DNA from 4 places in the Enterobacter cloacae complex sp. HYC042_NIDB genome. Region 4 is predicted to be linked to each of the others. Evidence: predicted binding sites of a transcription regulator. Region 4 holds the regulator's gene; each other region holds the start of a gene.
The links. The regulator CRP, encoded in region 4, controls carbon source genes, mostly activating them, when cyclic AMP is high. The targets are predictions, from matches to a motif close to ATGTGANNNNNNTCACAT.

Region 1: the regulator CRP is predicted to act here: its motif matches at 3,609-3,626, upstream of OKF39_RS16050 (CidA/LrgA family protein).
Region 2: the regulator CRP is predicted to act here: its motif matches at 1,302-1,319, upstream of mlc (sugar metabolism global transcriptional regulator Mlc).
Region 3: the regulator CRP is predicted to act here: its motif matches at 5,621-5,638, upstream of msrB (peptide-methionine (R)-S-oxide reductase MsrB).

The regions. Positions count from the first base shown of each region.
Region 1 covers NZ_CP109650.1:3,345,072-3,352,615, reverse strand. Annotated here, with positions in the region: gene OKF39_RS16070 (glutamine synthetase family protein) at 1-491, opposite strand, end outside; gene sanA (outer membrane permeability protein SanA) at 613-1,332, opposite strand; gene cdd (cytidine deaminase) at 1,459-2,343, opposite strand; gene OKF39_RS16055 (CidB/LrgB family autolysis modulator) at 2,473-3,168, opposite strand; gene OKF39_RS16050 (CidA/LrgA family protein) at 3,165-3,560, opposite strand; gene OKF39_RS16045 (type 1 glutamine amidotransferase) at 3,751-4,455, opposite strand; gene OKF39_RS16040 (AraC family transcriptional regulator) at 4,515-5,312, shown strand; gene dusC (tRNA dihydrouridine(16) synthase DusC) at 5,354-6,286, shown strand; gene mdtQ (multidrug resistance outer membrane protein MdtQ) at 6,439-7,544, shown strand, end outside.
Region 2 covers NZ_CP109650.1:2,329,226-2,336,769, forward strand. Annotated here, with positions in the region: gene OKF39_RS11200 (MFS transporter) at 1-259, opposite strand, end outside; gene OKF39_RS11205 (LysR family transcriptional regulator) at 381-1,277, shown strand; gene mlc (sugar metabolism global transcriptional regulator Mlc) at 1,407-2,627, shown strand; gene bioD (dethiobiotin synthase) at 2,758-3,453, shown strand; gene clcB (voltage-gated ClC-type chloride channel ClcB) at 3,388-4,698, opposite strand; gene OKF39_RS11225 (S-type pyocin domain-containing protein) at 4,949-6,646, shown strand; gene OKF39_RS11230 (DUF6392 family protein) at 6,643-7,110, shown strand; gene OKF39_RS11235 (DUF7683 domain-containing protein) at 7,510-7,544, shown strand, end outside.
Region 3 covers NZ_CP109650.1:2,089,465-2,097,008, forward strand. Annotated here, with positions in the region: gene OKF39_RS09995 (YeaH/YhbH family protein) at 1-194, opposite strand, end outside; gene yeaG (protein kinase YeaG) at 269-2,203, opposite strand; gene OKF39_RS10005 (MipA/OmpV family protein) at 2,634-3,380, shown strand; gene OKF39_RS10010 (D-hexose-6-phosphate mutarotase) at 3,459-4,343, opposite strand; gene gapA (glyceraldehyde-3-phosphate dehydrogenase) at 4,419-5,414, opposite strand; gene msrB (peptide-methionine (R)-S-oxide reductase MsrB) at 5,756-6,169, shown strand; gene OKF39_RS10025 (YeaC family protein) at 6,211-6,489, shown strand; gene chiD (chitinase ChiD) at 6,549-7,544, opposite strand, start outside.
Region 4 covers NZ_CP109650.1:4,500,088-4,507,631, forward strand. Annotated here, with positions in the region: gene OKF39_RS21610 (ABC transporter ATP-binding protein) at 1-37, shown strand, start outside; gene OKF39_RS21615 (hydrolase) at 149-1,171, shown strand; gene OKF39_RS21620 (YheU family protein) at 1,168-1,386, shown strand; gene OKF39_RS21625 (phosphoribulokinase) at 1,417-2,286, shown strand; gene OKF39_RS21630 (IS4 family transposase) at 2,332-3,507, opposite strand; gene OKF39_RS21635 (OsmC family protein) at 3,641-4,045, opposite strand; gene crp (cAMP-activated global transcriptional regulator CRP) at 4,357-4,989, shown strand; gene OKF39_RS21645 (YccS/YhfK family putative transporter) at 5,047-7,134, shown strand; gene argD (bifunctional acetylornithine/succinyldiaminopimelate transaminase) at 7,131-7,544, opposite strand, start outside.

The DNA of each region.
Region 1 (7,544 bases), 1.2 Mb from region 4:
CCGTGCTGGTGGAAGCGGGCCACGACGTTCTGCAGTATCGCGCGTGGCTCAAGAGGGCAGGGGTTACCGTCGCTGTCCTTCATCGTCAACAGGATCTGCGCGGTATGCTCCGGATCCTGCGGACAGGGACGCAGAGAACCGGCGACCGGGACGCACAGCCGGTCGGGTTCATCATAAAGCGGGGCGGCGATTTTTCCCTTCTGATCCATGGAGTAGACGGAAAGCGGAAAATAACAGCCTTTTTCCAGACTCAGCATGCTCTCCACCGTGAGGCGCTTGCCGCGCATCGTGCCGTTGATATCGTTCAGGTAAACGTCAACGTGTTTCGTCTGCGGGTAGCGTTCCAGATAGTCGGCCACTTCCACGGCAATATTGTGCTGCAGGGCGTCAATTTTTTCATCCAGCCAGAGACCAGAATTAAGTGCACCGGGGAGTGATAAACCGGGGAAATTAAAATACGGGCGAAGACTTTTGAGGAAAAACGCATTCATTATCGAGTTCATAGTCATTCTTCAATGAAGCCGTAGCGGCAGTGAACTCAGGTTAAAAGAGCTGGCGTAAAGGGGGGATAAAAAGCGTCAGTGCCGGCGTAAAGAAAGTATAAAGGCAGGCCTACTTTTTCTCTTTTTTCTGCATATCCAGCAGCTGCTCCGGCGTCACCGCCGGGTAACCCTGCGCGTCTTCCGGCACTTCGTGCATCGCCGGAATGGGCACCAGAGGGCCTAAAAAGCGCGGTTCGCGTTTGAAGATATACAGATCGGCCAGGGCGCCAAAGCGGGCACCAAACTCGCGGACGCGCACGCTCAGCATATCTTTCGGCGACGGCACCGCGTAGCACTGGGCCTGAATGCCCATGTGCAGGGCGATAAACAGCGCGCGCTCGCAGTGGAAGCGCTGGGTGATGATGATGAAGTCGTTGGTATCGAAGACTTTGCGCGTGCGCACGATGGAGTCCAGGGTGCGGAACCCGGCGTAGTCGAGCACGATATCGGCAGGGTCCACGCCTGCGGCAATCAAATCCTTCCGCATCGTCACCGGCTCGTTATAGCTTTGCAGCGCGTTATCGCCGCTCAGCAGCAGGTAGTTTACCTTGCCGCTGTTGTAGGCGTTCAGCGCGCCCTGAATACGGTAGCGGTAATACTGGTTGATCACCCCTGTGCGGTAATACTTGGCGGTGCCGAGCACCACGCCCACCTGACGATAGGGCAGGTCCTGCAGGTCATCAAAGATATAGGGGGCCGTTTTCCAGCTCATCCAGCGGTCGAGACCCAGCACGATAAACAGCAGTATGCCGACCAGGACAGACAGGCTGTAAAAAACGCGCTTTAACATGAAGATGGCTCGTTCGTGGATGAAATTTAACTCAGGCTACTTTACCCGCCTGGTTAGCGCAAGAAACAGCGACTCAACTGAGGGGTTTTTCAGCAACGTGGCGGACATTTCTGTCCGCCGGAAGGTTTACGCCAGCAGGACGCGGTCGATCGTCGTGCAGCCTAACGCCTTGAGCGTTGCGGCGGTGGCATCCCACTGAATCAGCGGCGCATCGGCCTTTTCGGCCAGAACGGCACGCTGAATGTCCGGATAATCGTAGCCGTTCAGGCTCAGCAGGTTGAGTGCGCCCTGCAGCGGCGGCAGCGTTGGGTTAAACGCGGCGTTTTCCGCATAGCTGCCGGTGAAGATACGGCCATCGCGGCACTGCAGTGCCACGCCGCTCGGGGAGTTGCTGTACGGGGTGTGGCTCTTGTTCGCCGCGCGTATGGCCGCCTGGTTCAGGTCATCGCCGGACAGGGCGAAACCGTGATCCTGCTCGTCCATCAGCAGCGTTTTAATCTCAAGATCTTTCGGGCCGAAGGCGTCAGGCAGGTAATCGCCCAGCGTGTGCGGCGCGCGGCCCGGCAGGTTAATGCGCAGCTGCAGCCCGCTGTTCAGCTCGTTCATAAACTGGCGGCAGTGGCCGCACGGGGTATAGTTTACGGTGATGGCGCTCAGGGCTTTCTCACCGCGCAGCCAGGCGTGGCTGATGGCGCTCTGCTCGGCGTGAACGGTCTGCTGCATGGTTGCGCCGAGGAACTCCATGTTCCCGCCGAAGTACCAGGTTCCGCTGACGCCGCGCGCGATGGCGCCGACGTTGAAGTGGGAAAGATCGGCCCGGGCGCAGGCGGCAGCCAGGGGCAGCAGTGCGAAAGCCAGCGCGTCTTCATCCAGCCCGGTTGCCTGTTTAAGCACCGTGACCTGCTCCGCCGTCAGCAGGGCGGGGAAATGTGCATCTGCCAGAATGGGAGCCAGGGCTGACTGCAAATTCTCTGCAAGCTGAGCGAAGGCAGCTTGAAAACGTGGGTGCATGGCGTTTGCCTCATAAAGGTTAATGGATCGGTAGTTTACGGAGCCGCAAGGCCTTTATATGTGATCCACATCTCATTATGTATGCAACTTATGAAATCAAAATGAAATTTGCGCGACGCATCGCAAATTTTAGCCCATCACCGCCAGAATCAGCGGGAAAATGAACGGGGCGAGCAGGGAGGTGATAATCCCGCAGATCACCAGCGCAAGCGAGCTAAACGCCCCTTCCTGATAGTCCAGCTCCGCGCAGCGGGCGGTACCCAGCGCGTGCGAGGCGGTGCCCATCGACAGCCCGCGCGCTGCTTTGGTGTGAATACGCATCCCGTTCAGCAGAGTGTGGCCAAACACCGCGCCGAGAATACCGACGAAAATCACGCACATCGCGCTGATGGCTGGAATACCGCCGAGGCTGCCGCCTACCGCCATCGCGATAGGCGTGGTCACTGATTTAGGCAGGATAGAGGCGGCAATTTGCGGGGAGGCCCCCATCAACAGCGCCACCGACGTGCCGGTGATCATCGCCACCAGGCTTCCCACAAAACAGATAGTAATGATGGACTTCCACCGTGCGCGGATCTGGTGCAGCTGCTCGTATAAAGGAAAGGCAAGCGCGACAACGGCGGGCTGCAGGAGGTCGTTTAAAATTTTGCTGCCTGCAAAGTAACGCTCATAAGGAATGCCGGTGAGCAGCAGGAAGGGAATAATCACCACCATCGCCACCAGCAGGGGGTTCAGCAAGGGCATTTTAAATCGTGCGGCAAGCTTGCGCGCGGCGAAGAATACCAGCAGGGTTAACGGCAGTGACCACCAGATATTAGCCATCATTTTTTTGTTTTCTCCCCGACCACGTTACGTTCTCCATGTACCAGATGAGAACTCCAGCTCACCACCAGGAAAACCACCAGCGTACTGACCGCGCAGGAAACGACAATCGGGCCGAACTGCGCCTTGAGCAAATCAAAATACTGCATGACGCCCACACCGATAGGCACGAACAGCAGCGCCATGTAGCGGATAAGAATGAAGCAGCCTGGATTGACCCACTTTGCAGGCAGAATTTGCAGCGCCAGTAAAACGAAGAGGATCAGCATACCGATAATGCTGCCGGGAATGGTGATGGGCAGCAGCGACGCGATGAAAATGCCGGCATACAGGCAGGCGTAAATCAGGACGAATGCGCGCAGATATTGCCAGATAATGTTCAATGATTTGCTCATGGTGATAGTCCTTGCTGAAACGCATTCATCATACAATTAAACCTAAAAATGTGCCACGGATCACATCATGAATTTTGAGCATACCAGACATTCCGGAATGGAACGTCCGGTATTACCTTACTGGTGCAGGCTACAGTTTAGAGGAAAGGGATTGCGCTGGCGAAGTCACGCGCCAGAGAAGGCATCAGCGTCAGGCGGTCAGTCTATCGAGAAAAGAAAACAGCACCTGGTTCATTTCGCGATAATCATGCGAGCGGAGTTTTTCCGCCGTTTCGACAAAACGGAATTCACCCGCACGGCGGAGGTCATTCTGCGAATGCTCAATCAGCAACTCTACCACCTCCGGCGTCAGCTCCATATGGCACTGGAAACCGTAAACCCGTTCGCTGTATTGCACGATCTGGCGGGGACAACCCTCGCTGTAAGCCAGAACCTTAGCCTGCGGCGTCAACCCAGGCATATCGTTATGCCAGTGACCGACGTTCAGCACGCTGCCAAAGTCCTCAAACAGCGGGTTCGCCTTGCCTGCATCTGTGAGCCTGACGGGAAATTTGCCGATCTCTTTTTCCGGGCTGTGGCAAAACGCTGCGCCCAGCGCTTCGCCGATAAGCTGTGAGCCCAGACAAACGCCTAACACCGTTTTACCTGCCTCTATCGCGCGGCTGATGAGTGCCTTTTCCGCCTGCGCATCAAACCAGGGGCATTCCTCAAGCGTGGTGGCGGGGGATTGCGGGCCTCCCATGATGATAAGCAGGTCTGTGCCCCCCAGTTCCTCAGGTAAAGGTTCGCCCTGATACACTCTGGTGTAGCTCAGACTGCAGCCGCGACTTTTCCCCCAGATTTCATAGGCGCCTGGCGCCTCGAAATGTTCATGAATAATAAAATGGATGTGCATTGCGTCTCTCTCTGGTTACGTGTACAAGCAGCATCATAAGAGGAAGGGGGGAATGTGAAATGCCAACCGTTATCGATAAAACGCCAATTCACGACGATGCTATCGGATGGTCAAGAGGGGCAATTCGCTATACGCGCGGCGAAGTCGATCCGCCTCACCAGCATTCGCAGGGACAACTTTTGTTTGCCATTAAGGGGGTTATGCTGGTTGAAACCGGCAGCAAACGCTGGGTCATACCGCCGCAGCGCGCGCTTTGGATCCCTCCCTTTCAGGAGCATACCTACAGCGTGTTATCCGCAACGGAGCTTCGCGCGGTCTGGTTTAGCCCGGCACTGATTTCGCAATGCGAACCTTTTAAGCGGAAAGACGAGGTTCACGTGATTATGGCCACAGCGTTGTTCAAAGAGCTGATTGCCGGGCTGTTCAGCGCGGAATACCGGCCGGCAAGCCAGCGCAGCATGGCCGTTTTGCTGCTCGACATCCTCAGCGAGACGCAGCAGATTTCTGCCGAACTGCCGATGCCCGTGGATGAGCGCTTACATCGCGTGGCCTGTGACATCATTGCCAACAATCTCTGGGATCTCTCTCTGGAAAGGCTGGCGGAACGGGCCGCGATGTCTGAACGCACATTTTCACGTGCGTTTATCAACGATACCGGCTTTAGCTTCCGGGCCTGGCGACAGCGCGCAAGGATTTGTGCCTCGCTGGATCTCCTCGCCAACGGATACCCGGTTAAGCAGGTGGCCTGGATGCTGGGGTTTTCCGGCCCGGCGGCATTTGCGGCGGCGTTTCGCGCTATTGTTGGGGCAACGCCGGGTGATTTTCTGCCTGAACAGAAGCGCTTCCCAGCGATATAGAGAGCGGCTACTATAGCGCGTCTTTTTTCACAGGTACTGCTATGCGTGTTTTACTGGCCCCAATGGAAGGCGTGCTCGACTCCCTCGTGCGCGAGCTTCTGACCGAGGTGAACGATTACGATCTCTGCGTGACGGAGTTCCTGCGCGTGGTCGATATGTTGCTGCCAGAAAAGTCATTCTATCGTCTCTGCCCTGAACTGCATCGCCAGAGCCGGACCCCTTCCGGCACGCTGGTACGTATTCAGCTGCTCGGCCAGTATCCTGAATGGCTGGCGGAAAATGCCGCCCGCGCGGTAGCGCTTGGCTCTTACGGGGTGGATCTCAACTGCGGCTGTCCGTCGAAGCTGGTGAACGGCAGCGGCGGCGGAGCGACGTTGCTGAAAGATCCTGAGCTGATTTACCGCGGCGCGAAAGCCATGCGTGAGGCCGTGCCCTCGCATTTGCCGGTGACGGTTAAGGTGCGCCTGGGGTGGGACAGCGGCGCCCGACAGTTTGAAATTGCCGATGCGGTGCAGCAGGCCGGGGCCACCGAGCTGGTGGTGCATGGCCGCACTAAAGAAGACGGCTACAAAGCCGAGCGCATTAACTGGCAGGCGATTGGTGAAATCCGCAAACGACTTACTATTCCGGTGATCGCCAACGGCGAAATCTGGGATTACGAGAGCGCGCAGGCGTGCCTGAAAGCCACCGGCTGCGATGCGGTGATGATTGGCCGCGGCGCGCTGAACGTGCCGAACCTCAGCCGGGTGGTGAAATATAACGAGCCGCGGATGCCGTGGGCAGACGTCGTCACGCTGCTGCAAAAATATAGCCGTCTGGAAAAGCAGGGCGACACCGGTTTGTATCACGTCGCGCGAATTAAACAGTGGCTGAGTTATTTACGCAAAGAGTACAGCGAAGCGCTGGGATTATTTCAGGAGATCCGCACGCTGCAAACGTCGGCTGATATTGCGCGAGTTATACAGTCAAAATAAACGGCAATTATATTTAAAAATAAATAATTCACTTGGTGAATATTTTGCCGAGTATGTAAGTGTATGACAATTTGCGGATTGCCACGCGTTACTAAAAAATAGCGCGTCATCAAGCGTAAGTTGCGCCTTTATTTTTTTGAGTGCATGGCGTAATGAAACGTTTTCTTATTTTATCTCTGAGTGCTCCCCTTGTTTTTATGCTGGCTGCCTGCGCACCGGAACATTCCACGGTGTCGCCAATTCAAACGCAAACGACAGTCGCGTCCGTTAATACCCAACTTCGTCATGCGGACTGGCCGAAAAATGAATGGTGGAAAGAATATAACGACCCGCAGTTAAATTCGCTTATTGCCAAAGCCATAGCGGATGCGCCCGATATGCAAATTGCCCGGCAGCGCATTACGCTTGCCGAAGCGCAGGCCAGAGCCGCTATCGCAGCCGATGGCCCACAAATGGATTTCTCAGCGGATGTTGAACGGCAAAAAATGTCGGCAGAGGGGCTGATGGGGCCGTTTGCCCTTACCGACCCGGCGGCGGGCACCACCGGCCCATGGTATACCAACGGCACCTTTGGCCTGACGGCGGGCTGGGATCTCGATCTGTGGGGAAAAAACCGCGCCCGGATTGCAGCGCGTATCGGTAAAGTGAATGCGCAAAAAGCGGAGCTGGAGCAGACCCGCCAGCTGCTTTCAACCAGCGTTGCGCGCCTTTACTGGGCGTGGCAGACCCAGGCCGAAGCAGGGGAAGTTCTTACCCGGATTAAACAGGAGCAGGAAAATATTATCGACGCCGATCGCGAACTGTATCAGCATGGTATTACCTCCTCGGTGGAGGGCGTCGAAACCGATATACACGCCAGTAAGACTAATGAACAGCTGGCCGACGTAAAGGGGAAAATGAAGGCCATTGAAGCGCGTCTGGATGCGCTGACCGGCACCCCGGCGACACACCTTACGCGCCACCCGTTGCCTGCAGCAGAAGCCTCGCTACCGTCAACGCTCGGCTATGAACTGCTGGCACGCCGTCCGGATCTGCAGGAGGCGCATTGGTATATCGAAGCCTCCATGAGCGAGGTGGAAGCCGCCAGAGCGGCGTTCTATCCTGACGTGAACCTGATGGCGTTCTTACAGCAGGATGCCCTGCACCTGAGCGATCTGTTCCGCTCTTCAGCCCAGCAGATGGGCGTGACTGCCGGACTGACGCTGCCGATCTTCGACAGCGGCAGGCTGAACGCTAATCTGGATATCGCCCAGGCGCA
Region 2 (7,544 bases), 2.2 Mb from region 4:
TTGCCAGCATCCCGGTTGAAATGGAAAGCGAAACGCTGCTGCTGGCAGGCGATACGCCAAATTCATGGGAGAGAACGGGCAGGATCGGCTGAACGCAGTAGAGCAGGGCAAACGTTGCCAGACCGGCGGAAAAGAGCGCCAGCGTGACGCGCATAAACTGGGGGGTACCACGTTTGATGAACTGAACCGGCTGCGATGCTACAGGCAAATCATTAATATCTCTGGCCGGCGCGATATCAATGGTAGATGTACGACTCACACAGTTTCCTTGCTTAAACATCCCCGTGATTTCTGGTGACGGGTATGACCACACCTTCAGGGTAGGAAAATGTAAATATTCTGTCTAATATATTAATAATCTCAAATGATACTTTAAAAATATGAATATCGAGCTGCGTCATCTTCGCTACTTTGTCGCCGTCGCTGAGGAACTGCATTTCGGCCGCGCGGCGGCACGACTGAACATTTCTCAGCCGCCCTTAAGCCAGCAGATTCAAATCCTCGAACAGCAGGTCGGGGCGCGTCTTCTGGCCCGCACCAACCGCAGCGTGAGCCTGACGGCGGCGGGTAAGCAGTTTCTGATCGACAGCCGACAAATTCTGAGCATGGTCGACGACGCCGCTGCCCGGGCGGAACGGCTCTATCTTGGGGAAGCCGGGGAGCTGCGGATCGGGTTTACCTCGTCCGCGCCGTTTATCAGCGCCGTCTCGCAGACGCTTTCGTCCTTCCGCCGTCATTTTCCGGACGTGCATATTCAGACTCGCGAAATTAATACCCGCGAGCAGATTGCGCCGCTGAACGAAGGTGCGCTCGATCTGGGGCTGATGCGTAATACCCAGCTGCCGGACACGCTGGCGTGGGAGGTTATCCTGCGCGAACCGCTGATGGCCATGATCCCGAACGATCACCCTCTGGCGTCGCGTCCGGCGGTTTCGCTGGCGGAGCTGGCAAAAGAGCCGTTTGTCTTTTTTGACCCGCAGGTCGGGACGGGCCTGTATGACGATATTCTGGGGCTGATGCGCCGCTACGATCTGGCGCCGGTCATTACCCAGGAAGTGGGAGAGGCGATGACCATTATCGGCCTGGTCGCCGCCGGGCTGGGTGTGTCGATACTCCCGGCCTCCTTTAAGCGGGTACAGCTGCGTGAGATGCGCTGGGTTACTATCGCCGAGGAGGATGCCGTTTCAGAGATGTGGCTGGTGTGGTCAAAACATCGCGAACAGAGTCATGCTGCCCAGCGCTTCAAACAGCGGTTAATCCAGGCTTCCGCGGTCTGATATTTCCCTGGAAAACGGGTAAAAATGTGCGGTAAATCACAAGGCTAAGTAAATATTTGACGACACCCATGGAAGTGCTTCACCATAGCCAACAGTTTATTTCGAAGCTCGAAAATAAGGGAGTACGAGGTGGTTGCTGATAGTCAGCCAGGGCATATTGATCAGATTAAGCAGACCAACGCTGGCGCGGTGTATCGCCTGATTGATCAGCTTGGTCCGGTTTCGCGTATCGATCTGTCGCGCCTGGCACAGCTGGCACCTGCCAGTATCACCAAAATTGTCCGCGAAATGCTGGAAGCGCACCTGGTCCAGGAGACGGAAATTCAGGAGCCGGGCAGCCGTGGTCGTCCGGCGGTCGGCCTGGTGGTCGAGACGGAAGCCTGGCACTACCTCTCGCTGCGCATCAGCCGCGGAGAGATCTTCCTTGCGCTGCGCGATCTCAGCAGCAAGCTGGTGGTGGAAGACCGGCTTGAGCTGTCGCTCAATGCCGAGGAACCGCTTCTCGATGCGATTGTCTCCCATATCGATCGCTTCTTTATTCGCCATCAGCAGCGGCTTGAACGCTTAACGGCGATTGCCATCACCATGCCCGGCATTATTGATACCGAAAATGGTATTGTTCACCGCATGCCGTTTTACGACGATGTTAAAGAGATGCCGCTGGGCGAAGTGCTGGAAAACCATACCGGCGTGCCGGTCTATATTCAGCACGACATTAGCGCCTGGACGATGGCGGAAGCGCTGTTTGGCGCGTCGCGCGGTGCGCGGGATGTGATTCAGGTGGTCATCGACCACAACGTCGGGGCGGGGGTGATCACCGACGGACGGCTTCTCCACGCCGGGAGCAGCAGCCTGGTGGAAATTGGCCATACCCAGGTCGACCCGTACGGCAAGCGTTGCTACTGCGGGAACCACGGCTGTCTGGAGACCATTGCCAGCGTGGAAAGCGTGCTGGAGCTGGCGCAGGTCAGGCTCAGTCAGTCCATGAGCTCTTCGCTTCACGGCCAACCCCTGACGGTGGATTCTCTCTGTGACGCCGCGCGTCAGGGGGATCTGCTGGCGAAGGACATTATTACCGGGGTGGGGAATAACGTAGGCCGCATTCTGGCGATTATGGTGAACCTCTTCAATCCGCAAAAAATCCTGATCGGCTCACCGCTCAGCCAGGCGGCGGAGATCCTTTTTCCGGCGATTACGGCCTGTATTCAGCAGCAGTCGCTTCCTGCCTACAGCAGAAATATTGCGGTAGAAAGTACCCAGTTTTCCAACCAGGGCACGATGGCCGGCGCGGCGCTGGTCAAAGATGCCATGTACAATGGCTCGCTGCTTATCCGCCTGTTACAGGGTTAACTCTTTTCCGCAGATGTAAGAAAAATTGCGCTATCTCAAGCCGGGTAGCGCACGCATCCCGTAGACTTCCTCCACTGAATTATTTACCTGGTTGATATTTTCGAAGCATACCCAAGAGGTGGAGTGAGTCATGCTTAAGCGTTTCTTTGTTACTGGTACAGATACCTCTGTCGGCAAGACCGTTGTATCCCGCGCATTGCTGCAGGCTCTGACAGCAAGCGGTAAACGCGTCGCTGGGTACAAACCGGTCGCAAAAGGGAGTAAAGAGACGCCAGAGGGATTGCGAAATAAAGACGCCCTGGTGCTGCAAAGCGTCTCGTCACTGGAACTGCCTTACCACGCGGTCAATCCTATTGCGTTAAGCGAAGATGAAAGCAGCGTGGCGCACAGCGGCCCGATCAATTATTCCCTGTTATCCGACGGGCTGGCGAACCTGAGTGAGCAGGTCGATCACGTAGTCGTCGAAGGAACGGGCGGCTGGCGCAGCCTGATGAATGATTTACGCCCGCTGTCTGAATGGGTCGTGCAGGAGCAGCTGCCGGTAGTGATGGTAGTGGGGATCCAGGAAGGGTGTATCAACCACGCGCTGCTGACGGCGCAGGCGATTGCCAATGACGGCCTGCCGCTGGCTGGCTGGGTGGCAAACCGTATTAATCCAGGCCTCGCGCACTACGCGGAGATCATCGACGTACTGAGCACCAAACTGCCTGGCCCGCTGGTGGGCGAGCTGCCTTATCTGCCTCGCGCCGAGCAGCGCGAGCTAGCGCAGTACATCGATCTCTCTGCCCTCGGTGGCGTGTTGACCGTAGATCGAGTCGTGGCGTAACGTCCGCGACAGTACGGACGCTATCACGCAGGCGACCAGTAAACCGGGCAGTAAAAAATACTGCCCGGTCATTTCACAGACCATCAGCGCCGACATAATGGGCGCATGCGTGGTCGCAGCGAGCAGCGTTGCCATCCCGGCCAGCCCCAGCAACATGGCCGTCTCAGAACCCGGCAGCCACAGCGCGAAAAACTGCGCGAACAGCATCCCCGTAGCCATACCGACAAACAGGGTAGGCGTAAATACCCCGCCCGGCGCACCCGAACCGCTGCTTGCCAGCACCGCCAGCAATTTACAGATGAACACGCCGGCAATCACCGACAGCAGCGGCGGGGCGAGCAGAAAAGCCTGAACCACGCTGTAGCCGTTCCCCCAAACCTTCGGCGTCAAAAGAGACAGCAGCCCGACAATCAAGCCGCCGAGTGCCAGCTGCCACGGCGGCGAAAGTTTGAGGCGCAGGAAAAGCCCGTGGCTGAACGCCATTAGCCACATCAGCAGCGGTCCGCAGAGACCTGCCAGCAGCCCCATCGCGACCAGCAGGGCATAATCTGCCGCGGTGAGAATGCCCCTCAGATGGACCTCGTAGAGCGTACCGGCACCCGGTGCCAGGAGTTGCGTCGTAAGAAGCGCCACCACCGCCGCAATCACCACGGGGCCGAGCGAGGCCAGCATCAGCGTGCCAAACAGAATCTCTGCAATGAACAGGCTTCCCGCTAACGGAGCATGGTAGGCGCTGGCCATCCCGGCGGCGGCGCCACAGGCGATCCAAAGCTTCCATTCCGATTTGGGCGTAAAGCGCCGGGCAAAAAAGGAGGCGGCGAGGGCGGCAAGCAGGATCATGGCCCCTTCGCGGCCGATGGCGCTTCCGCTGGCAACGACCAGCAGCGAAGCAAGAGATTTAACGAGGCTCGCGCCGTAGTCAAACTGACCGTCGCCGGTCTCCAGCGCTTCCATATAATCGGTGGGGGCATGAGGCCGCTGGGCGGTCAGGCGCTGCCATCCCCAGAGCAACAACCCGGCAGCCAGCCCGCCCAGCGCGGGCGTCAGCGCGCGCCTCCAGGGGGAGAGCGACGCGGCGGCATTCACCAGGCTGCCGCTGTCGTTGCTCAGAAGCAGCCACTCCAGCAGGTACATGCTGTGGCGGAACACCGCAACGGCCAGCGCGGCCAGCACGCCGGTGACGGTGGCAATCAGGAGTCGGCGAAACATTGCGCGGATGTCGGGGTACGTATGAAGACGTTGCATGGGTCGCGAGTAAACGGGGACGATGTCCTATTGTGGTTGGAACTCAATCAGTATGCAAATGAGCTTTTATAGGGTGTTCTATATATATTATTTATTTTTCTTTGTCATTTATTTGATTATTAAATATTAACCAAAAGTGCTGAATAAATCTGGTGAACTCGTCTTCATAGTAAAATTGCTTTTTTATTTACAGGAAGGAAAAGGAAATTCTTTATGAGTAACGAACTCACTAATTACCGGAGCGTAATGCATGGGTTACCGTACCGATAATTATGGTCGGGGGCAGGCGCTTGAGAATGATAAAACGACTACCGGTGCCAGGTGTATTGCGTCTATAACGGACAGCACCGAATTTGGCCGCAGAATACTCAGGGTAGGTGATAAAACCACACCCTGTCCCAAATGCGGGAAACAGGGCGTCATTGTATCAGGTGAAGAACGCGTGACATTTCACGGGGTGCCCGCAGCCGTTCACGGTTCAAAAGTACACTGTGATTGCCCGCCGGGTTCGAACCGGGTGATTGCTCCGGCAGGTCAGTGGCTGGGACGGGGACGGGACCCGGTTGAGGTTGCCAGGGAAGAACACGCTGCCAGGCTGGTTGCAGAAAAGCAAGCCGAAGAAAAACGCAGAGAGGAAGAAAGGGAGCGTAACCGGGTATTCGCAAAATCCTGCCTGCGCGGTGAGGGGTGTAATGATGCCGGTGACCAGCGCGAGCCTCACACCAATTTTGCTGATATGGCTTTTTTTCAGGCCATGCCCGCCAGCGACCCTGCAACCGATTCAGACACCCCGCAGCACGCCCGGACCGCAAAAAAGAAAAAGCCAGACGATATTCCCAAACCGAAGAAGCGCAGCGCCCTTTATCGCTGGTGGAACGGTAACCATGAGGAGATGGATTATCAGGCCGCCGTTGCTGCTGCAGTTGCAGCTGCACGCGCGCAGACGGCCACGGCAGGCGCAAGCCTGCTGGAGCTGATAAGCGGCAGAGCGCTGACCTACGGCACCTGGGCGGTACGTGGTGCCGCCGGGCTGGGGGAGACAGCCGCCGCCGGAGCGGGTGCATCCGTGGCCGGGCTGCTGGTGGGAATGATGCCCGGCAGGCTGAACGACGGCGAACAGGATTTTATCGACCGTATGCGCCTGGAGCAGATGCGTGAAGCCCCGAGCCGGGTGCGCTATACGTGGGAGAACGACAGCAGCGGGAACGCGGTCCCGCGTGGCTGGCACACGCCACCCGGCCGGGACAGTGTTCGCGTCAGAAAAATGGAGTATGACAGCAGCGCTCAGGCGTACACCTTCACCACGGAGGAAGAACCGCGCGTCACCATCGTCTGGACGCCTGATCGGACAGGTGAAGAAAAACCGTGGAATACCGGCAACCAGACGCGGCCAGTGTTGCCGAACCCGGTGATAGTGGACCCGCTGCCGGATAACACCGGCATAACGGCGACCACCAGCCCGGCACCGGAGGAAAAACGTTTCGCGGATTACATTCTGATCCTGCCGTTCCCTGACCTGCCGCCGATTTATATTTACCTGAGCAAACCGCCGGTGGAGTTTCTGGAGGTTGAGTTATACAGTGACTTCAAACGCCGTTCTCGGCAGGGGATTTACGAGGCTGATCACATGCCGTCGAGGGCTGCCGTTGATGCATATCTAAAAGCTAATTATCCGTTGCTAGATGATGACGAGATATTTGCACTGACTGATAAAGTTGCAGCCATCGTGATCCCGAAAGATATTCATCAAAAAATAAGCGAGACATATGGTGGACGTAATACGCCTACACATATTGATCTTGACTCAAGGAACCTCAGGGCAGCAGTGGATCGCAATCTGGATGCCATAAAACCGGCATTGAAAGAGCATGGAGCGACCGAAATCCAGATCGAAGCAGCAAGGGTGAAAATACATACAATTAACAGTGAAGCGGGGCTTTACAAATGACGATAGACGTTGAGGCGCTGATATATAGTCTTGGTAAGTCTTATCAATATATGCTTGGTAAGGACTTAATTCCGTATAAGTCTCCTCCAAAGGGATCTTCTGGAACACCGACCCTCAACCTCGAAATGGCTCAGGAAGGGATTTTTCTTTCTTTTTGGCGAGAGGGGCGGATTTTGAAATCTGTCACACTCAGAATTCAGCACGAACCTGCGTCCAGTTGGACATTTCCTAATGAACTACCAGCACCCTTGCAGGCGTCTATGTCTCGTAAATGGGTTAATGAAACTCTTGGTGAGCCGCTAAGAAGTGCGCCGCCTTACACTGTGATGAATAAGGATTATGGTTGGACAGACCTTTATGAGGTAAAGGATCACGATATTCCTACGAGCATGCAGATTAACTATGACCTAGAGGATCGCGTGAGGTCTGTAACCTTCATGCCAACCTCAGAGCTTCGCTGGTAATGCGCAACACAAGCCCCGGGAGGGGCTTTTTGTGCTCGCGTGCAATAAAGCCACCATTAAAAAAGCATGGTGCGACGGAAAGTCAGATTGAAGCTGCAAAGGTTAAAATTCACGAATTGAATCGTAATGTGGGGTTATACGAATGACCGTAAATGTAGAAGCACTGAGCCGTAATCTGGGCAGGAGCTAAAAAGAATTAGTGGACAATGAAATAATCACTTATAAAACTGACACTAAAGAGGCAGTAAGTTGTGGAATGGTAACGATGAGGAGGTGGATTATCAGGCTGCCGCAGCTGCGGCTAAAAGGCGAGTAGATGAAGCCTGCCGACCAATCCAGAAAGGTTGAAAAAAGAATATTGTCTAAGCTATTGATATTTATAGAAAAGAAACAGAAATCTTGCTTTTCGAGATAGAAATTCCATCTGAAAAAGC
Region 3 (7,544 bases), 2.3 Mb from region 4:
TGAAACATCGGTTCGCTGATGTCATCAGTAGGGATGGAGACAGACTCGCCGCTGTCGACGTCGGTCACCGAGCGTTTGTTGATGGCCTCGGAGATCGACTGTTTAATTTGCGCTTTATAACGGCGCAAGAAGCGCTGGCGGTTCACCGTGCTCTTGTTTTTGCCGTTAAGACGCCGGTCAATAAACCAGGTCATATACCCCCCGTACTGCATTTGCCAACTTGCGTTTTTGTTGGCCCGGCAGGCGCAGGCGCTACCGGGCACTTGTTTTAGGACGATTTACGCACGCGCAGATACCATTCGCAGAGCAGGCGAACCTGTTTGCGGGTGTAGCCTTTTTCCATCATACGGTCGACAAAATCGTCGTGTTTCTTCTGCTCGTCGGTTGAGGTTTTGGTGTTGAACGAGATCACCGGCAGCAGCTCTTCGGTATTGGAGAACATTTTCTTCTCAATAACCGTGCGCAGCTTCTCGTAGCTGGTCCAGTTCGGATTGCGCCCGTTATTATGCGCTCTGGCGCGCAGGACGAAGTTCACAATCTCATTACGGAAGTCTTTCGGGTTGCTGATCCCGGCAGGCTTCTCGATTTTTTCCAGCTCCGCGTTCAGGGATTCACGATCAAACAGCTGGCCGGTATCCGGGTCGCGGTACTCCTGATCCTGTATCCAGAAGTCAGCATAGGTGACATAGCGGTCGAAAATGTTCTGCCCGTATTCTGAATAGGATTCCAGATAGGCCGTCTGGATCTCTTTGCCAATGAACTCGGCATATTTCGGGATCAGGTAGCCTTTCAGGAACTCAAGGTAGCGTTCAGCCTGCTCCTGCGGGAACTGCTCGCGCTCGATTTGCTGCTCCAGGACGTAGAACAGATGAACCGGGTTGGCCGCCACTTCCGCGTGGTCGAAGTTAAAGACCCGGGAGAGGATCTTAAACGCGAAACGCGTGGAGAGGCCGTTCATCCCTTCATCAACCCCGGCGTAATCGCGGTATTCCTGGTACGATTTCGCTTTCGGGTCGGTATCTTTCAGGCTTTCACCGTCGTAGACGCGCATTTTCGAATAGATGCTGGAGTTTTCCGGCTCTTTCAGACGCGACAGGATGGAGAAGCGCGAGAGCGTTTCCAGCGTGCCCGGAGCGCATGGCGCATGCACCAGCTCACTGTGGTTAAGCAGTTTTTCGTAAATTTTGATCTCTTCGGAGATCCGCAGGCAATAAGGCACCTTGACGATGTACACGCGGTCAAGGAAGGCCTCATTGTTTTTGTTATTACGGAAGGTTACCCATTCCGATTCGTTCGAGTGGGCGAGAATAATCCCGTTAAACGGCAGGGCGGAGATACCTTCCGTCCCGTTGTAGTTACCTTCCTGGGTCGCCGTCAGCAGAGGATGCAGCACTTTGATCGGTGCTTTAAACATCTCGACGAATTCCATAATCCCCTGGTTGGCGCGGCACAGCGCACCGGAATAGCCATAGGCATCCGGGTCGTTTTGTGCGAAGTTTTCCAGCTTACGGATATCGACTTTACCCACCAGCGCCGAGATATCCTGGTTGTTCTCATCACCCGGTTCGGTTTTGGCGATAGCGATCTGCTCCAGTATGGATGGCCACACTTTCACGACGCGGAATTTGGTGATATCACCGCCAAATTCGTGCAGGCGTTTTGCCGCCCACGGCGACATAATGGTGCCGAGGTAGCGACGCGGGATGCCAAACTCTTTATCCAGAATTTGCGCATCTTCCTGCGGGTTAAACAGGCACAGCGGATGGTCGTTCACCGGGCTGCGTTCGCCGTTGGCGCTCAGCACGTAAATCGGTACGCGCTGCATCAGCGACTTCAGGCGTTCAGCCAGCGAGGATTTACCGCCGCCGACGGGGCCGAGTAAATAGAGGATCTGTTTCTTCTCTTCCAGACCCTGGGCGGCATGCTTCAGATAGGAGACAATCTGTTCAATGGCATCTTCCATACCATAGAACTCTTCGAACGCCGGATATCGGGCGACCACCCGATTCGAAAATAGACGGGAAAGCCGTGGCTCCAGGGCAGTATCAACCATGTTTGGCTCACCGATAGCCATCAATAGCCGTTCTGCCGCATTGGCATAGGCACTGCGATCTTGCCGACAAATGGTAAGAAACTCCTGCAGTGTGAACTCTTCGTCCTTGGCAGCTTCGTAGCGCTGGCGATAGTGATCGAATATATTCATGGCATGCCGTCCTTTCGTTTTTTAGCACAGGATAAGAGCCGTTCGTATGAGTAGTGGAGGCTCCCGGAAGAGAATCTCTCGCACCCCACTGCCAGAGCAGCAACCTGTGTGCCAGGTCAGACGCTAAGAACCGCAGGTGTTCAGGAAAACTCTTCTTAAATTTAAGCGTAGATGGCATTTGCCAAACTTGCATGCTGAGAAAAACTAATTTCAATGACATATCAATAACTCATCCAAAAATTTCCACCCTGGTTATAAGGCTTAAGCACGTTTTTCATTCAGCGGTCATATAAATGAAAGCGGGTTGTCATCTGAAAAGTTAAAAATAATGGGTTAATCAGACTGATTAGCAGGCAAAAAATTTTGGGATGTACGGGAATGGCGGTTACACTTCACCCGCTGATTATTTGACTACAGGAAAGAATGGATTGTGACCAAACTCAAACTTCTGGCATTGGGCATCCTTGCCGCGACCGCAGTTAGTACCGCTCAGGCGGAAAGTCAGTGGACGGTGGGTGCGGGCGTTGGCGTCATTAACAGCCCATACAAACAGTATGACCGCGATGTTTATCCTGTACCCGTTATCACCTATGAAGGCGATAACTTCTGGTTCCGCGGTCTCGGCGGCGGCTACTATCTGTGGAACGATACGGCCGATAAGCTTTCTATCATGGCCTACTACGATCCAACGCACTTCAAGCCAGGCGACAGCGACAGCCACGCGCTTCGCCAGCTCGACAAGCGCAAAAGCTCCATGATGGCCGGGCTTTCATACGTGCATAACACCCAGTATGGCTTCCTCCGTACGGCCCTGGCGGGTGATACGCTGGATAACAGCAACGGCTTTATCTGGGATCTGGCGTGGTTGTATCGCTATACCAACGGTGGGCTCACCCTGACGCCGGGTATCGGCGTGCAGTACAACAGTGAAAACTACAACGACTATTACTACGGCGTTTCTAAAAACGAGTCCCGCCGCAGTGGGCTGAAAAGCTACAGCGCCGATGATGGCTGGGATCCTTACCTGGAGCTGACCGCGAGCTATAACTTCCTTGGCGACTGGAACGTCTACGGTACCGGCCGTTACGAGCGTCTGAGCGACGAAGTGAAGGATAGCCCGATGGTTGATAAGTCCTGGGCTGGCATCTTCTCGGTGGGTGTGACCTACAAGTTCTGATTGTGCATTATAGTGGTGCAATCATTGCATCAAAACGGGGCGCTTGCGCCCCGTTTGCTTTGGTGTGGTGCAGCGACCTTATCGCTTAACGATGCGAATTGTCTGCCCTAAACGAGACGGCTTTTCCTCGCTCGCTTTCTGCGGGGTGGTTACGCAGGCCGTTTCCACACAGACGAACGTTTTGTAACCGTCATCAGGGATGTCGGCCATGCTGATGGAGAGTGCAGGCCCCGGGTTCCAGCCCACCACGTTGCTGTGATGGTGATGAACCACCTCAATGCCGCGGTTCAGAGCACCGTCGTGGATCACGCTGCACGCTTCCGGATGCAGATAGACGCGGTCAGTACGGTCAGGGAACGTCTGAACGCCGTCGCTCAGCTTACCTTCCTTCGCGTTATCAACTTTGTCGATAAAGGTATCGCCCAGGCCGCTCACCTTCACCGCATTGATGTCACCCACGTTGAAGTAGGTATGCAGGGCAGAGGTGGTCTCGAACTCGCCGTGGGCTTCCAGCTCAATCTCGCAGCTCTGACCCAGTTTGAAGCGGGCATACAGGGTGAAATCATGCGGCCACAGGGCGCGGGTTTCATCATTAGCCTGCAGCTCAAAGGTCAGCACTGCGCCGTTGTCATCTTCGTTATGCGCTTTCAGCGTCCACTGCTGGTTACGGGCGAAACCGTGAGAAGGCAAACCCGGCTGTACGGACGGGCCAAACCACGGCCAGCAGATCGGTACGCCGCCGCGAATCGCATCCCCTTTTTTGAACGAGGTGGCGTCACTCAGCCACAGCGCTTCCGCTTCGCCTTCCGGTTTCCAGGAGAGCAGGTGCGCGCCGTTCAGCGCCACGGAGGCTTTAACGCGCGGGTGGTCAACGACGATAACGTCGGCACCGTCAATCTGACGGCGGGAGAGCACAGGGGTAAGTTGTTCGACTACCGGAAGTGCAAAAATTTTATTTATCATTAAGCAATCCTCTGTCTAAAAAACAATAAAAAAGGCGACCGAAGTCGCCTTTTTGGATCAATCACTCATCTCAACTTATTTGGAGATGTGAGCGATCAGGTCCAGTACTTTGTTAGAGTAGCCGGTTTCGTTGTCGTACCAGGAAACCAGTTTCACGAAGTTGTCGTTCAGTGCGATACCTGCTTTAGCATCGAACACGGAAGTGCACACTTCGCCGTTGAAATCGGTAGATACAACGTCGTCTTCGGTGTAACCCAGAACGCCTTTCATTGGGCCTTCGGAAGCAGCTTTGATTGCTTTCTTAATTTCTTCATAAGAAGCAGCTTTTTCCAGACGAACGGTCAGGTCAACAACGGATACGTTAGGAGTTGGAACGCGGAACGCCATACCAGTCAGTTTGCCATTCAGTTCTGGCAGTACTTTACCTACAGCTTTAGCAGCACCGGTAGAGGATGGGATGATGTTCTGAGCCGCGCCACGGCCGCCGCGCCAGTCTTTGTGAGACGGGCCGTCAACGGTTTTTTGAGTAGCGGTGGTCGCGTGAACGGTAGTCATCAGACCTTCGATGATGCCGAAGTTGTCGTTGATCACTTTAGCCAGCGGTGCCAGGCAGTTGGTGGTGCAGGATGCGTTAGAAACGATGTCCTGGCCAGCGTAAGTTTCGAAGTTTGCACCGCGAACGAACATTGGGGTGTTGTCTTTGGAAGGACCAGTCAGAACAACTTTCTTCGCACCCGCAGTGATGTGTTTACGTGCAGTTTCGTCGGTCAGGAAGATACCGGTTGCTTCAGCAACAACGTCAACACCGATTTCGTTCCATTTCAGGTTAGCTGGGTCTTTCTCAGCAGTAACGCGGATGGTTTTGCCGTTAACAACCAGGTGGCCGTCTTTCACTTCAACGGTGCCGTCGAAACGACCGTGAGTTGAGTCGTACTTCAGCATGTACGCCATGTATTCAGCGTCCAGGAGATCGTTGATACCAACGATTTCGATGTCAGAACGTTTCTGAGCAGCACGGAAAACAATACGGCCGATACGGCCAAAACCGTTGATACCTACTTTGATAGTCATATATTCCACCAGCTATTTGTTAGTGAATAAAAGGTTGCCTGTAAAATTACAAAAACCTTACGCAGCGTCAAGCGGAATCGTGTCAATCATTGCGACAAATCAATCCTGTGACTAACGTTTGTGCGACTGACTCGCCTCACTTTCCCTTTGAGCTTGCAACCACATGGGGGCTGCGCCCGGAATTTTAAAGTCCTCGCAGGATAAAAATGTGAACGTGATCACAATTGCCTGACCGCCTTTTCGCGACACATAAGTTTAGAACAAAAGTGCACGCAAGGGTGTTAATGTTTTGTTAGAATCCGGGTTAAAAGATGTCTGTTTCTACAGCGAGATGTAAGCATATGTCGAACCAACATAACCCTGACGATCTGAAAAAAAACCTCACCGAAATGCAGTTTTACGTGACCCAGAATCACGGCACGGAGCCGCCATTTACCGGGCGATTACTGCACAACAAGCGAGACGGCGTCTATCACTGTCTGGTCTGCGATGCCCCGCTGTTCAATTCACAAACGAAATACGACTCCGGCTGCGGCTGGCCGAGCTTTTACGAGCCGGTGAGCGATGACGCAATCCGCTATCTGACCGACTCGTCGCACGGTATGGTGCGCACGGAAATTCGCTGCGGTAACTGCGACGCGCACCTGGGGCACGTCTTCCCGGATGGTCCTCAGCCAACGGGTGAGCGTTTCTGCGTGAATTCAGCCTCAATGAGCTTCACCGATGATGAAAACGGCGACCAGATTAAGGGTTGAAAAAACGATTCAGCAAATTATTCCTTTGAAAGGGAGAGATCGTGAATATTGAGGACATGATTAACGGGATGACCCCGGAAGTTTATCAGCGTCTGGTGACCGCCGTTGAGCTGGGAAAATGGCCGGACGGTGTGGCGCTCACGCCTGAGCAAAAAGAGAACAGTTTGCAGCTGGTGATGCTGTGGCAGGCGCGCAATAACACCGATGCGCAACACATGACTATCGACACTAACGGTCAGATGGTGATGAAGAGCAAGCGCGAGCTGAAGGAAGATTTTGGCATCACGCCGAAGCCGATTGCGACGATCAAAATGCAATAACGGTGCGGGTTGATGCTCTCACCAGGCCCTCTCTCTGTGGGAGAGGGCCTGGTGTCTTACTACTTATGCGGGATCCCGAGCGACTCCGCCAGCTGTTTCGCTAACTGATTATTGTCGTCCGCTCCGTACTCCCAGAACATCGCCCCGGCGAGACCTTTCTCTTTGATGTAGTCCGCCTTGATCGCGACAGAACGCGGATTCTCATACGAAATCGCAAACAGCGCGTTGCCATCGGCACCCTTTACCGAGAGCCACGGTACCTTCGCCCGGTCGTCCCAGTGCTCGGTAAAACGTTTCTGCGGATCGTTCAGCAGCTTCTTCACGATATCGTTGTACTTCACGTAGGTATCTTTAGCCAGGTCATAGCCGAGCGACTTAAACAGGGCGATCTCCTGCGGTCCAAAGTAGGGCTGTGTGACCGGATTTTTTTGCGCGTCCGGCTTGCTCCAGTCAATGCCCGGTTCAACCGCACGTTTCGGTACGCGGCCGTAAAAACCGATCCCGAGGTTCATCTGCTTCGGCTTAAGTCCGGCGGCCAGATAGTTGTTCACCACAAAATCGACGCTGTATTTGTCGGCGGCAGCCACCGTTGGCCAGGCGCTGGAGTCATACAGGTTCGCGTTGAAGTACTGTGTCCCGTACGCCATGTCGTAGGTCATCAGGTTGATGTAGTCGAGGAGCGGGGCGATGGCTTTGACATCCACCCAGCTTTTCGGACTTTCCGCATTCGCGCCCACCGCAATGGTCACCAGCTTTTTCTGCCCGAACGCGTCGCGCATCTCTTTCAGCAGGGCGGTGAAGTTTTCCCTGTCGGCGGGCTGGCTTGCAACCAGCCCCCACGCGCCGTTGACCGGATATTCCCAGTCGAGATCGATCCCGTCCAGACCGTATTTCTCAACAATTTCCTTCGCGGAGCGGATAAACACCGCGCGACTCTCCTGGGTTGCCGCTGCGCCAGAGAAACCGCGCGCGCCCCAGCCGCCAACGGAGAGCAGGACTTTCAGGTTCGGGTTTTGTTTACGCAGGGTCGGGATAAGGGCCAGATCGGACGCCAC
Region 4 (7,544 bases):
CCAGGAACAGCTGGAAGCGATGCTGCAGGCAGACTGAATTTTTACCCCGTTGTGCGAACGGAATCTATCTCTGGTTCGGAAATCCAGGCTAAACGGGGTACAATTCGGAAGGTATAGTGAATTTCTGACAAGAATCAGCATCGTCCTTATGACCCAAATCATTCCATCAGACTTCGACATTACAGCCGAAGACAGCACCGAGTTCGTGCCCATGCGCGGCGTGACCAACTGCCATTTGCAGACCATGCTGCCGCGGCTGATCCGCCGCAAGGTCCAGTTCACTCCGCACTGGCAACGGCTCGATCTGCCGGACGGTGATTTTCTGGATCTCGCCTGGAGCGAAGCGCCGGAACAGGCTCTTCATAAGCCGCGTCTGGTGGTTTTTCACGGTTTAGAAGGCAGCCTGCACAGTCCGTATGCGCATGGGTTAATTGAGGCCGCCAAAGCGCGCGGCTGGCTCGGCGTGGTGATGCATTTTCGCGGCTGTAGCGGCGAGCCGAATCGTCAGAAACGCATTTATCACTCGGGTGAAACCGAAGATGGCACGTGGTTTCTGCACTGGCTGCGGGAAAATTATGGCGCCGCGCCAACGGCCGCCGTGGGCTACTCGCTGGGCGGTAATATGCTCGCCTGTCTGCTGGCCAAAGAGGGCGAAAGCGTACCGCTGAATGCGGCAGTGATTGTCTCCGCACCGTTTATGCTGGAGCAGTGCAGCTACCACATGGAAAAAGGCTTTTCTCGCGTCTATCAGCGCTATCTGCTCAACCTGCTGAAAGCCAACGCGGCGCGAAAGCTGAAGGCCTATCCGGATACCCTGCCGGTAAGCCTGCGCCAGCTGAAAAAGGTTCGCTGCATCCGCGAATTCGACGATCTGATCACCGCCAAAATTCACGGCTTCGCCGATGCTATCGACTATTACCGACAGTGCAGCGCCATGCCGCTGCTCAGCAAAATCACGCAGCCGACGCTGATCATTCACGCCAAAGATGACCCGTTCATGGATCATCACTCTATTCCCGCGCAGGAATTCCTGCCTGACAACGTTCACTACCAGCTGACCGAACATGGTGGCCACGTGGGGTTCATCGGCGGCACGCTGCGCAGGCCGAAAATGTGGCTGGAAGCGCGCATTCCTGACTGGCTGACTCCTTATCTGGATGGTGCAAAATGATCATTCCCTGGCAGGATCTGGCTCCCGAAACGCTCGATAATCTGATTGAAAGCTTTGTATTACGCGAAGGCACCGATTATGGTGAACATGAGCGTTCGCTTGAGCAAAAGGTCAACGATGTAAAACGCCAGCTGAAAAGCGGCGACGTGGTGCTGGTGTGGTCAGAACTGCATGAGACGGTCAATATCATGCCCCGCAACGCGTTTCACGGCTGATCTTCCAACCTTTTCCGTCAGGGAGTTGCTATGTCTGCCAGACATCCCATTATTGCCGTTACGGGGTCGAGTGGTGCGGGAACCACCACCACCAGCCTCGCTTTTCGCAAGATTTTCGCCCAGCTGAATCTCCGTTCGGCGGAGGTCGAAGGCGACAGCTTTCACCGCTATACGCGGCCTGAGATGGACATGGCGATCCGCAAGGCACGCGATCTGGGTAAACACATCAGCTACTTTGGCCCGGAAGCCAATGATTTCGGCCTGCTGGAGCAAACCTTCCGCGAATACGGTCAGAGCGGTACCGGGCAGTCCCGTAAGTATCTGCACACCTACGACGAAGCCGTACCCTGGAATCAGGTGCCGGGCACCTTTACCCCCTGGCAACCGCTGCCGGAACCCACCGACGTGCTGTTTTATGAAGGATTGCACGGCGGCGTTGTCACACCTCAGCACGACGTGGCGCGCCATGTGGATCTGCTGGTCGGGGTGGTACCGATCGTTAACCTGGAGTGGATCCAGAAGCTGACGCGCGACATGAGCGAGCGCGGCCATTCGCGCGAGGCGGTAATGGACTCGGTGGTGCGCTCCATGGAAGATTACATCAACTATCTCACGCCGCAGTTCTCCCGCACGCACATTAACTTCCAGCGCGTGCCGACGGTGGACACTTCCAATCCGTTCGCGGCGAAGAGCATCCCTTCGTTGGATGAGAGCTTTGTGGTAATCCACTTCCGCAATCTTGAAGGCATTGATTACCCCTGGCTGCTGGCGATGCTGCAGGGCTCGTTTATTTCCCACATGAATACGTTAGTGGTTCCCGGTGGAAAAATGGGGCTGGCAATGGAGCTGATCATGACGCCGCTGGTGGAGCGACTGATGGAAGGGAAACAGATCGCGTGAACATGTTCCCTCTCCCCGTGGGCTGAGGGATCCCCAGTAATATGGTCATGCCTCCATGACCATATTACTGTACTCTTTTCCCAGCTTTTTCATCTCGTTACCTATATTCAGCCGCCTCACTTTTCCAGGTTCATGCCGGAGCACTTCTTCTGCCAGACTCAGGTAAGACAGCACCCGCCTGTGCCTGATACTGCTTGCCTGATAATGCCAGTGTAAACACTGCCTTTCTGCCCTGTAACCTGCCAGCCACATCACCAGACTTGCCATCGCCGCGACCATATTCAGCACTTCCAGTCGCCCTTTTCCCTGGCTCCGGCTCAGCCTCAGACCGAACCCGAAGCGTGGGCTTTTGTCGTCCCGGAAGTTTTGTTCTATCTGCATTCGTCGGCTGTACAGGGCCATTATCTGGTGCGGTTCCAGCCCTTCTGCATTACTGAACAGCAGCCAGGGCTCCCGCGCACTGCTGCGGTGTTCCCGCTGTGTTTTTGGCATGCCTCCCTTTCCGCGACGCCCTGCCTCCGGGCGTTTGTGCAGATAAAACCGGCCGTAACAGGGGATACGGTGTTTACGGGACAGGACACCGTAACCCACGCAGACCGGTTGCCCGGTAGCCTCAAGCTCGCTGATTTTCATCCACTTTTTATCTCCGTCCAGCCGGAAGCTGATACAGCCCCTGACTCTGCCAGTGAAGCTCCAGCCCAGCTGACTTACATGCCGGAACCAGTCTGTCCGAAAGCCGGCATCCGTAAGGATGGTAATGGCTTTATCTTTCGGGATGGCAGCATGCAGGCGGTCAAGGAAGCGGCACTGGACATCACTGTTCTGCGCCAGCTCTGCGGGGACAACCTCACTCATAAGCGGAAGTGAACGACCATTACAGACCAGGCTTGCCCGCAGAAGATGCCAGTTCCTGTCATGCCAGCCGGTCCAGTCGACAGCGATAACGCAGAAGGGCATCAGGGAGGTGATGGTATGTGTGAGCAGGTGCTGAATGCGGGGAATATCACGGTGAAGGGCGGCATTACCCAGGGCACGGTCAACACGTTTAATTTTATTTTTGACGTGCGCCCTGCCGGGAAGGGTTCGCCCCAGGCTGGTCAGGGTCAGGGATGCGCCGTGGGTGAGCGCGACGGCCATGGAAACAAGGACATTAACCCGGAAGCTGTGAATGTCAGATAAAGACGCGGAGAAAAATTTCTGGCAGACTGTCTGTAAAGGCACGATGAGGTCTCTTCTGATTTGTTAGCGCAACCAGTAGATCACACTTCATCGTGCTTTTCATTTTTCTGGGGAACCCTCAGCCCCGTGGGAGAGGGTTAGGGTGAGGGCATCAACACGCACGATGCCCCAATAATTAAGCCTCGATCACTTCATACGAATGGGTGATTTTTACCGCTTTCTCCAGCATTAACGCCACAGAGCAGTATTTCTCCGCAGAGAGATCCACCGCGCGTGAGACCGCCGCGTCTTTCAGTTCTTTCCCGGTGACAACAAAGTGCAGATTAATGTGGGTGAACAGGCGTGGCGCCTCTTCGCGACGTTCTGAGGTGAGTTTAACCTCGCAATCCGTCACGTCATGACGGCCTTTTTGCAGAATCGACACCACGTCAATCGCGCTGCATCCGCCTGCCGCCATCAGCACCATTTCCATTGGGCTTGGGGCTTTATCGCCGGAGTTACCATCCATCAAAATCTGGTGTCCTGATGCGGACTCGCCCAGGAACGTTAAACCTTCAACCCACTTCACGCGCGCTTGCATATTCATTAACTCCAACGTTGCATTTTTGGTGACAGATTACGCGTGCGTTACATTTCTCGCAATGGAAGGCGACCTGCATCATGCTGAAGCGAGACACCAGGAGACACGCGGCAAAAGCTATGCTAAAACACTCAGGATGCTACAGTAATACATTGACGTTACACATGTATGCAGAGGACATCAAACTTTACTGGCTGCGAAACGTTACGACAGCCGACTTCCCAGGGTATGGGTAAGAATTCGATTGCAACCCCAGAGTCCGGATGCATCTGATGACTCTGGTGACAGCTTATAACAGAGGATAACAGCGCATGGTGCTTGGCAAACCGCAAACAGACCCGACTCTCGAATGGTTCTTGTCTCATTGCCACATTCATAAGTACCCATCGAAGAGCACGCTGATTCACCAGGGTGAAAAAGCGGAAACCTTGTATTACATCGTCAAAGGCTCGGTGGCAGTGCTGATCAAAGATGAGGAAGGCAAAGAGATGATCCTTTCCTATCTGAACCAGGGCGATTTTATCGGTGAACTGGGCCTGTTTGAAGAAGGCCAGGAACGTAGCGCCTGGGTTCGTGCAAAGACAGCATGTGAAGTGGCTGAAATTTCTTATAAGAAATTCCGTCAGCTGATTCAGGTTAACCCTGACATCCTGATGCGTCTTTCTTCCCAGATGGCGCGCCGTCTGCAGGTGACGTCAGAGAAAGTGGGTAACCTCGCCTTCCTGGACGTGACTGGCCGTATCGCGCAGACTCTGCTGAACCTGGCGAAACAGCCAGACGCGATGACCCACCCGGACGGCATGCAAATTAAAATTACCCGTCAGGAAATCGGTCAGATCGTCGGTTGCTCCCGCGAAACGGTGGGCCGTATTCTGAAAATGCTGGAAGATCAAAACCTGATCTCCGCCCACGGTAAAACCATCGTGGTTTACGGAACCCGTTAATCCTGCCTAAACGGCGTGCCATCGCGAGGTGTCACGCCGTTTTTGTCTCTATTCCCCATGTGGCGCAGGCTGATCTATCACCCGGAAGTTAACTACGCACTACGACAAACGCTGGTGCTGTGTCTTCCCGTGGCCGTGGGCCTGATCCTGGGACATCTTCAGCAGGGCCTGCTGTTTTCTCTCGTCCCCGCCTGCTGCAACATTGCCGGTCTGGACACGCCCCATAAACGCTTTTTCAAACGTCTGATAATTGGCGGCTCGCTGTTTGCTGGCTGTAGCCTCGCGGTGCAGCTTCTGCTGGCTCGCGATATTCCCCTGCCGCTGATCCTGACCGTGCTGGCGATGACCCTCGGCGTCACCGCCGAAATCAGCTCGCTCCATGCCCGGCTGCTTCCCGCGTCACTCATTGCGGCCATCTTCACCCTGAGCCTCGCCGGTAATATGCCCGTGTGGGAGCCGCTGCTGATCTACGCCCTCGGCACGCTGTGGTACGGGCTGTTTAACTGGTTCTGGTTCTGGCTGTGGCGGGAGCAGCCGCTGCGCGAATCTCTGAGCCTGCTCTACGTGCAGCTTGCGGATTACTGTGAAGCCAAATACACCCTGCTCACCCAGCATACGGATCCGGAAAAATCCTTACCGCCATTGCTGACGCGCCAGCAAAAGGTGGTAGACCTGATAAGCCAGTGCTATCAGCAGCTGCATATGCTCGCCGCCAACAAGAACCACGAATATAAACGGCTGTTGCGCACCTTCCAGGTGGGGCTGGATCTTCAGGAGCATATCTCCGTTAGCCTTCACCACCCGCAGGAGGTGCAAAAGCTGGTTGAGCGCAGCCATGCCGAAGCGGTGATCCGCTGGAACGCACAAACCGTCTCCGCGCGCCTGCGGGTGCTGGCCGATGATATTCTCTACCACCGCTACCCCACGCGCTTTAACATGGACAAACAGCTCGGCGCGCTGGAGAAAATCGCCCGTCAGCACCCGGATAACCCGGTCGGCCAGTTTGCCGCCTGGCACTTCAGCCGCATCGCCCGCGTGCTGCGCACCCAGCGCCCGCTTTATTCCCGTGACCTGATGGCGGATAAACAGAAACGTCTGCCGCTGCTGCCGGCGCTGAGAAGCTACCTGTCTCTGAAATCTTCCGCTCTGCGCAACGCTGCAAGGATTAGCGTCATGCTCAGTATCGCCAGCCTGATGGGCATGGCGCTCCACCTGCCGAAACCGTACTGGATCTTAATGACCGTGCTGTTTGTTACCCAGAACGGCTATGGCGCCACGCGGGTGCGCATTCTGCACCGGGCAGGCGGCACGATGGCGGGGCTGATTATTGCGGGCGTGACGCTGCATTTTCACGTGCCCGAGGGCTATACCCTGGCGGGCATGCTGGCGATCACCCTGGTAAGCTATCTAATCATTCGCAAAAACTACGGCTGGGCGATGGTGGGCTTTACGGTGACGGCGGTATATACCCTTCAGCTGCTGACGCTTAACGGCGAACAGTTTATTGTCGCCAGGCTGATTGATACCCTGATCGGCTGCCTGATTGCCTTTGGCGGCATGGTCTGGCTGTGGCCGCAGTGGCAGAGCGGGCTGCTGAGGCAGAACGCCCACGACGCGCTGGAGGCTGATCAGCAGGCCATTCGTCTGATCCTGAGCGACGATCCGCAGCCCTCCCCGCTGGCGTATCAGCGGATGAAGGTCAACCAGGCGCACAACGCCCTGTTTAACTCGCTCAACCAGGCGATGCAGGAGCCGGGCTTTAACTCACACTATCTTGCCGATATGAAGCTGTGGGTCACGCACAGCCAGTTTATCGTCGAGCACATTAACGCCATGACCACGCTGGCGCGCGAACACACGATGCTGACGCCGGATCTGGCGCAGCGCTATTTGCAGTCCTGTGAAATTGCCCTGCAGCGGTGTCAGCAGCGTCTGGAGTATGACGCGCCGGGCGAGTCGGGGGATTCGAACATTCTGGAGGCACCGGAGACGCTGACCCACGGGCCGATGAGCACCCTGGAGCAGCATTTGCAGCGCGTACTGGGACATCTGAACACCATGCACACCATTTCGTCGGTGGCATGGCGTCAGCGCCCGCATCACGGCATTTGGTTAACGCGGCGGTTAAAGCGAACCGAGTATTAGCCTTTTACGATCTTCTCGACCGCCGCGGCAAAGCGGGTTAACCCGTCGTCAATATCTTTCTCTTCCACTACCAGCGACGGCGCAAAACGCATCACGTCCGGCCCGGCGTTGAGCACCATCACCCCTTCGCGAGCGGCGGCATGCAGGAAATCGCGCGCGCGGCCTTTGTACTGCGGCTTAAGTTCCGCACCAATCAGCAGCCCCATGCCGCGGATCTCGCTGAAGACGTCGTACTTATTGTTAATCTGCTGGAGATGCTGCACAAACAGCTCGCGTTTCGCGCTAACGCCGTTTAGCACCTCAGGGGTGTTGATGATGTCGAACGCGGCACCCGCCACGGCGCTCGCCAGCGGGTTACCGCCGTAGGTCGAGCCGTGAGACCCGACGTGGAACGCAGAGGCAATCTCCTG